Regions from separate parts of the Cupriavidus sp. H39 genome, predicted to be linked through region 2. Evidence: riboswitches for the same ligand, from Rfam matches in the RefSeq annotation. Region 2 holds a riboswitch; the other holds the start of a gene.
The links. A riboswitch is a leader RNA that binds a small molecule or an ion and turns the genes downstream of it on or off. The one in region 2 is predicted to bind glycine.
Positions count from the first base shown of each region.

Region 1: another riboswitch for glycine. It lies ahead of ACOCMH_RS01250 (D-amino acid dehydrogenase); the one in region 2 lies ahead of gcvT (glycine cleavage system aminomethyltransferase GcvT).

Region 1 is NZ_CP189846.1:166,466-170,672, reverse strand. It holds gene ACOCMH_RS01255 (class I SAM-dependent methyltransferase) at 1-405, opposite strand, end outside; gene ACOCMH_RS01250 (D-amino acid dehydrogenase) at 636-1,946, opposite strand; glycine riboswitch at 1,962-2,081, opposite strand; glycine riboswitch at 2,082-2,180, opposite strand; gene ACOCMH_RS01245 (TonB-dependent receptor) at 2,432-4,207, shown strand, end outside.
Region 2 is NZ_CP189848.1:106,556-110,762, reverse strand. It holds gene gcvH (glycine cleavage system protein GcvH) at 1-273, opposite strand, end outside; gene gcvT (glycine cleavage system aminomethyltransferase GcvT) at 383-1,522, opposite strand; glycine riboswitch at 1,618-1,742, opposite strand; glycine riboswitch at 1,764-1,850, opposite strand; gene ACOCMH_RS16025 (glycine zipper 2TM domain-containing protein) at 1,926-2,153, opposite strand; gene ACOCMH_RS16020 (UvrD-helicase domain-containing protein) at 2,440-4,207, shown strand, end outside.

The DNA of each region.
Region 1 (4,207 bases), on a different replicon from region 2:
GGCCTCACCAGGTGACGGAAAAAGCATCAATCCCAAGCGGCACATCGCCGCGTCGAACGGCGCCAATGTCTCGTCCAATTCGTCTGCGGCGCATTCCAGTGTTTCGATATTCTGAAGACCGGCACGCGCGGCATTTCGGCGGACATGCTCCAGCATGGTGCCCGATAAATCACAGGCAACCACTTCGCCGTCGGCACCCACTCGCATTGCTGCCTGGATGCTCTGGCTCCCGGCACCGCAAGCGAGATCGAGAACGCGCATACCCGGCCGGATACCGGCCATATCCATGAGCGTGTCCGTGGCGCCCGAAAGATTGGTGGCGAACACATGCTCCCACTTCGCCCAGCCGGGTGCTGCCGATTCCCACGTATTGCGAAGATTGGATTTCACCCTGCTGTCGGTCATCTGTACGCTCCTCAGGACCCACCGCCGTTTGTACAGGAGCATTGTATTGCGCAAGCGATCGTGTGGGTCCTGTCGTGCAGCGCCCGTTGGTTGGCCTCCACGCAGAAGGCTTTCATTCTGCGCACAATTGGAGACTGCGCGGGTGAGTGAGTGCCTTCCTGAACGAATCCAACGGCTGAGTGGCCATTTGTTCGGCTCCGGTCTTGCCCTGACCCTCTACCTTCGCATCATCAGATCCCGCCCGCCGCCATGGCAGCGCCCGGCACTACCGCCGGCGCCGTTCCCAGTGCCTGGTCCACAACGCCCGCCACCATGTCCGCCGTCACCGCCGACAAGGTCCACCCCAGGTGTCCATGGCCGGTGTTGTAGAAGATGCAGGCCGCGCGACCGCGCCCCACGCGCGGCAGCATGTCGGGCATCATTGGCCGCAGCCCGGCCCACGGCACCACGCTGCGCGTGCTGACGCCGGGGAAGCACTGCTGCACCCAGTCCACCAGCGGGCGGATGCGGTCGGCGCGGATATCGCGGTTGGTGCCGTTGAACTCGGCGGTGCCGGCAACGCGGAAGCGGTCGTCGCCCAGGCGGCTGGTTACCAGCTTGGTTTCGTCGTCTAGCAGGCTGACCACCGGTGCCGCGGCGCGGCTGGCGTCATCGGTCAGGTTGACGGTGATCGAATAGCCCTTGACCGGATAGATATTGACGCGGTCGCCCAGCCCGGCGGCCAGCGCGCGGCTGGCGGTGCCGGCGCAGATCACGGCGCCGTCGAAGGTGGAACTGGCGGTGTCGTTGTCGTCCTGCACGGTGACGGTGGCATGCCGTCCGTCCGTTTTCACCGCGCGCACGTCCTGGCCGTACAGGCAGCGCACGCCCAGGCGCGCAATGGCGGCGGCGAGGCCGCTGGTGAACTTGTGGATGTCGCCGGTGGAATCGCTCTCGGTGAAGTAGCCGCCATAGTAGGAGCCTGCCAGCGTCGGCTCGATCGCCCGCATCTCCCCGGGCGTCACCGCGCGCCGCTCCAGGCCGCCTCGCGCCAGCAGCGCGGAGACCCGGCCGGCATGCTCGAAGCCGGCCCGGTCGCGATAGATATGGAGGATGCCGGCCCGCTTCAGGTCGAAGTCGATGCCTTCCTGCGCCGCCCAGGCAAACAGGTGCTCGCGCGCGGCGATGGCCAGGCGCGCGGTTTCGATGGTGTTGCGGCGGTAGTGGGGAATCGACGCGATGAACTCGGCGAACCATGACAGCTTGTGCCAGCTGGGCCGGGGATTGACCAGCAGCGGCGCATCATTGCGCAGCATCCATTTGATGCCCTTGACGAGGGTGGACCAGTGGGTCCAGACCTCGGCATTGGAGGCGGAGAGTTGCCCGCCGTTGGCGAACGAGGTCTCCATGGCGGCATAGCGGTGCCGTTCGAACAGCGTGACGGAGAATCCGCGCCGGGCCAGCGCGTAGGCCGTGGTAACACCGGTGATGCCACCGCCGATGACAGCGATCGTTTTCATGATCTGCAGGATCCAGGAACGTCTGAGGGTAGGAGTCCGCACGCAACATGCGTGAAGGACGCCCCCTCTGTTCTGGACCTGAGAGATTCACGACGCCTGGCCGCGGGGGCGGGGCGCGCTTGCTCCTTCGGTATGCCGGGCTGACGATGGCGTCCGGCATTCTTCAGAGTGCACTGACGGGTGATGCCGGTCCTTTTGCCTGAGAGTTTCCGGGGCGGTTGCTCCTTCGGCGCCGTGCGCGGCGGGCGCCGCGACGGTCTCTCCCTGCATCACGCTGGCTGGATGCCAGTCGGGGCAATGTAGTGACAAGGCCGTGCATTGGGTATGCGGGTTAACGCTGAGATTGCCGGCGGCCCGCGTCGCTATGTCGCATCGGCGCCAATCGCCTCGCCCCATAAAATGTCAGCGCTCGCTATCGGGGAGGCGCGGGAGGCGCCTGATGCTGCGCAGGACAGCGAGCCAAAAAGACGACAACAAGGTTTCCAGTGAAGAAAAATCGCATTGCGCTCGCGGTTTCGGCGGTGCTGATGGGGCCCCCCGTTGCGGTCGCCCAGGCCGTGGATGCGCCCGAGCCGCTGCAGGAGGTGGTGGTCTCGGCCAAATCGGAGTCCGGCGAAACACCGGCGATCCCGCCCAACACGCCCGCGCCCGCCTACGGCATCCGCAGCACCCGCATGGCCGACTTCAACGTGGTCAATACGGAAGACGCGCTCAAATACGCGCCCAACCTCGCCGTGCGCAAGCGCTTTATCGGCGATATGAATTCGATCATCTCGGTGCGCAGCACCAGTTCGCGCCAGTCGGCGCGCGGGCTGGTCTATGCGGACGGCCTGCTGCTGTCCAACCTGCTGGGTTCGGATTTCAGCTTCCCGCCGCGCTGGTCGCTGGTCAATGCCGCCGAGATCGAGCGCATGGACGTGCTGTACGGCCCGTATTCGGCGCTGTATCCCGGCAACTCGCTGGGCGCGACGGTGCTGATCACCACGCGCACGCCGGAGAAGTTCGAGGGCGATGCCGGCGTGCAGCTGTTTGCGCAGCGTTTCGGCCTCTATGGCACCCATGACAACTTCAACGGCGTGCATGCCAACGCCTATGTGGGCGACCGCGTCGGCGCGTTCTCGTGGCTGGTCAGCGTGGACCGGCAGGACAGCAAGAGCCAGCCGCTGAGCTTCTATACCGCGTCGCGCTCGACGCGACCAGCGGGCGCGGCGGACATCCCGGTCTCGGGCGCCTATTTCGACCGGGACCAGAGCGGCCGCGATCGCGTGGTGATGGGCGTGAACAGCGAAGGCATCACGCACACGGTGCAAGACCAGCTCAAGCTCAAGCTCGGCTACGACATCACCAGCACGCTGCAGGCCCAGTTCACCGCCGCCTACTGGCAGCAGGACCGCTCCAATTCCACCGGCAGCTACCTGCGCGATGCCAACGGCAACGTGGTCTCGGGCGGGCCGGTGAATATCGGCGGCTACCAGTATGTGATTCCTGCCAACGCCTTCGCGCCGGGCAACGGCGAGGACGCGCGCTGGCTCTACGGGCTGTCGCTGCGCACGCGCAATCAGACCGGCTGGAACTTCTCGGGCGTGGCCTCGCTGTTCGATGTCAGCAAGGACGTGAGCCGCAGCGCCGGCACCGCCGGCAACGGACCGGGAACGGTGACCTATGGCGATGGCACCGGCTGGCGCACGCTCGACCTGAAGGCCGACTACCGCCCGCAGCGGTTGCAGGGCGGGCATTGGGTCACGGTCGGCTACCACTATGACAACTACCGGCTGAGCAACACCAGCTACGACACCTCTGACTGGCGCGCGGCCACCATCACCGCGTTCAACAACGCCTTCGCCGGCAAGACCGAGACCCAGGCGCTCTTTGCGCAGGACGCCTGGTACTTTGCCGAGGACTGGAAGCTGATTCCCGGCGTGCGCTACGAGCACTGGCGCGCCTATGACGGCAGCCGCAGCCAGCCGGGCGTGGCGGTCGGCTATCCCGTGCGCAGCGAATCCAACTGGTCACCCAAGCTGACGCTGGAGAAGGCGTTCGGGCAGGACTGGCTGGGCCGGTTGTCGCTGGGCCAGGCCTATCGCTACCCGACCGTCAGCGAGCTGTTCCAGGGCCGCATCACTGGCACGGCGCTGATCAACAATGACCCCACCCTGCGGCCCGAGCGCTCGTTCTCGAAGGACCTGACCTTCGAGCGCACGGTCGATGCCTCGAACTTCCGGGTCTCGCTGTACGAGGACGATATCCGCGATGCGCTGGTCAGCCAGACCAACACCACGGTATTCCCCACCGTCACCAGCTTC
Region 2 (4,207 bases):
GACGCTTTCCGGCGCGGCCGTGGCGGCCTCGTTGACGGCGATCACTTCACCGGCCACCGGGGCGTAGATGTCGGACGCCGCCTTCACCGATTCCACCACGGCCAGCGCGTCGCCGGCACCGACCGACTTGCCCACTTCAGGCAGTTCCAGGAAGACGATGTCGCCCAGCGCATCCTGGGCGTGGTCGGTGATGCCGATGGTGAGCGTGCCGTCAGCTTCGACGCGCACCCACTCATGCGACTCGGTGTACTTGAGGTCAGCGGGGAAATTCATGAAGGTTCTCCGGATTCAGATCTGTTTCTTGTTGGGTGATGCCTGCCCGGCGCGAATTGCATGACGCGCCGGCAGGCGAGGGCGACCGTTGGGTGAGCGGGGCTTTCCCTTAGCTCACGAGTGCCTTGCCATGACGCACAAACGGCAGTTTAACCACAGTCGCGTTGAGTTTGCGGTCGCGGATCTCCACCTGCACGGTGTCGCCCACGTTCACGCCCAGCGGCAGGCGCGCGAACGCAATCGATTGCGACAGCGAGGGGCTGAAGGTGCCGCTGGTGATTTCACCGTCACCGGCGGGGGTAATGACTTTCTGGTGGGCGCGCAGCACGCCGCCCGCTTTTCCTTCCGTCGGACGCAGGATCAGGCCGAGGAACTGTTGCTGCTGGCCGTTGGCGGCCAGCGCCGCCTTGCCGGTGAAGTCACGCTCGCTCTGCAGGTCGACGGTCCACGCCAGGCCCGCGTCCAGCGGCGAGACGTTGATATCCATGTCCTGGCCATACAGGTTCATGCCCGCTTCCAGGCGCAGCGTGTCGCGCGCGCCCAGGCCGGCCGGGCGCACGCCCGCGGCATTCAGTTTTTCCCACAGGCCGGCGACGCTGGCTGCCGGCAGCACCAGCTCGAAGCCGTCTTCGCCGGTGTAGCCGGTGCGCGCCACCATCACTTCGCCCAGGGCGGGGTCCTGCACCACCACGGCGTTGAAAGGCTTGAGCGCATCGGAAGGCTGGGTCGAGGGGAAGGTGCTCCACACCCTGGCGCGGGCGTTGGGCCCTTGCACCGCGACGATCGCCAGCGGCTGCACGCCTTCCGGCGCGACGTCTTCACGGCGCGGGGTGATGGTCACGCCGCTGCCCGTGGCGTCGTTGCGGGCGCGGATCCAGTCGATGTCGCCCACCGCGGTGCCGGCGTTGACCACCAGGCGGAAACGGTCCTCGGCGAAGAAATAAACGATCAGGTCGTCGATGACGCCGCCGTTCTCGTCGAGCATGCACGAATAGAGCGCCTTGCCGGGGGTCTGCAGCTTGTCGACGTTGTTGGCCAGCAGGCCGCGCAGGAAGCTGCGGGTATTGGGGCCGGCGAGATCGACCACGCACATGTGCGAGACGTCGAACATGCCGGCATCGGTGCGCACGGCGTTGTGCTCTTCGATCTGGGAGCCGTAGTTGACCGGCATGTCCCAGCCGCCGAAGTCGACCATGCGGGCGCCGAGGGCGCGGTGGATAGCGTTGAGGGGCGTGGCCTGGAGCGTCATGGGATCCTCGGGGGCAGTCTCGGTTGGCGAAAACAAAAAAGGGTCATCCGCCGCAACGATCACCTGGCCGTGATGCCAGGCAATCCGCTGCAGCGGATGACCCCTCTGTCCTCGATACCTGAGAGATTACGAGGCGGACCGGGTCGATCCCATCCTCGCGCGCCCCTTCGGTGGGCACGCTCGCCACGAATGGCGGGTGCCGCTCTCCAGAGTGCGGCATGCATCGTGTGCATGTTGCATGCCGATCCGACCGGTCCGTGGTGCCTGAGAGTTTTCGGGTGATACCCCTTCGGCGGCGCAGTTCTGCGCGCTCTCCCGGTCGGATGCGCGCAATGTACGGGAGGCCCCGGCCTTTGTCAAACCACCGCCGGAGCCTGCCGTACCCGGTGCTGCGTGGCCGGATTTACTTCTTCTTGTCGTCGGTGACCACGTTGCCGATGACGCCGCCCACCGCGGCGCCTCCCAGCGTACCCAGCGCGCTGCCGTCCGTAAGGACGGCGCCGCCGACGGCGCCGGCACCCGCGCCAATGGCGGTATTACGCTGCTTCGGGGTCATGTCCGCGCAACCGGCAAAGGCCGCGACCGTCATGCCGATCAGGGTCACCTTGGTCAAAGCTTGCAGGGATTTCATGGTTTGGCTCCGATGTGATGATTTATGCATGCCCAAGTCCTCCGACAGGCCGAGGGACACACTTGTTAGAGCGTCGTATTGCGCAATCGGCTCCGGGCTTTACGAAGTGTTACGCCGGTGACACAAACAGCCCTGCGCACGCGGATTACGCTGACTGACCTGCCACCGCGTGCGTGTTAACATCGGCAGCTTTGCCGCCGGTCCTGTTGACGGGATGCGGCGCGCCCCGCCTGCCTCGCCGCCCTTTCCGATCGAATCCCTTGCCGCCCCCAAAGCGCCTTCCCGCATGACCCATGGCCTGAACCCCGCCCAATCCGAAGCCGTCCGCTACCTGGACGGGCCTTGCCTGGTGCTGGCCGGCGCGGGCTCCGGCAAGACCCGGGTGATCACGCAGAAGATCGCGCATCTGATCGAGGACAAGGGCTTCGAGCCGCGCCATATCGCCGCCGTCACGTTTACCAACAAGGCGGCCAAGGAAATGCAGGAGCGCATCGCCAAGCTGATGGAGGGCAAGACCACGCGCGAGGGCAAGCGCATCCCGCTCAGGCAGCTGACGGTCTGTACCTTCCATTCGCTGGGCGTGCAGATCCTGCGCATGGAAGCCGAGCACGTCGGCCTGAAGCCGCAGTTTTCGATCATGGATTCGGACGACTGCTTCGGCCTGATCCAGGAACAGCTGGGCACCACCGACAAGAAGCTGATCCGCGGCGTGCAAAGCACGATCTCGCTGTGGAAGAACGGCATGGTCGACCCCGAGGCCGCGATCGCGCAGGCCGCGGTCTCCGGTAATGCCGACGAACACCAGGCCGCGCTGGTCTACCGCAACTACGTCGCCACGCTGAACGCGTACCAGGCCGTGGATTTCGACGACCTGATCCGCCTGCCCGCGGAGCTGTTCGCGCGCAATGAAGCGGTCCGGCTCAAGTGGCAGAACCGCCTGCGCTACTTCCTGGTCGACGAATACCAGGACACCAACGCCTGCCAGTACCAGCTGCTCAAGCTGCTCGCGGGCGGCTCGCACCTGCGCGCGCCGGCGTTCACCGCGGTGGGCGACGACGACCAGGCCATCTACGGCTGGCGCGGCGCCACGCTGGACAACCTGCGCGGGCTGCAGACCGACTTCCCGGACCTGAAGGTGATCAAGCTGGAGCAGAACTACCGCTCCACCGTGCGCATCCTGGAAGCGGCCAACGCCGTCATCGCTAACAATCCCAAGCTGTTCGACAAGAAGCTGTGGAGCGAGCACGGCATGGGCGACCCGATCGCCATCCACCCGATGAACGACGAGGAGCACGAGGCCGAGTCGGTAGTGTTCCGCCTGTCCGCGCACAAGTTCGAGCGCCGCGCGCAGTTCCGCGACTACGCCATCCTGTACCGCGGCAACCACCAGGCGCGGCTGTTCGAGCAGATCCTGCGGCGCGAGCGCATCCCCTACGTGCTGTCGGGCGGCCAGAGCTTCTTCGACAAGGCCGAGATCAAGGACATCTGCGCCTATCTGCGCCTGATCGCCAATCCCGACGACGATCCCGCCTTTATCCGCGCCATCACCACGCCGCGCCGCGGCGTCGGCAACACCACGCTGGAAGTGCTGGGCACGTTTGCCGGCCAGGCCAAGGTGTCGCTGTTCGAGGCGGCCATGATGGGCGGCATCGAGGGCAAGCTGCAGCCGCGCCAGCTCGAACCGCTGCGCGTGTTCTGCGAATCGATGGTGCGGCTGGCCGACCGTGCCGCGAAGGACCCGGCCACCGAGGTGCTCGACGACCTGATGGCAGGCATCCACTACGAGGCCTACCTGTACGACAGTTTTGACGAACGGCAGGCGCAGTCGCGCTGGACCAATACCCTGGAATTCCTCGACTGGCTCAAGCGCAAGGGCACCAAGCCCGAGGGGACGGAGGGCGAGGCAGCCACCGGCTTCGACACTGCCGACGGGTTCGGCAGCGAAGGCAAGAACCTGCTCGAACTGACGCAGACCGTGGCGCTGATGAGCATGCTCGAAGGCCGCGAGGAAGATCCCGACGCGGTGCGGCTGTCCACGCTGCATGCGTCCAAGG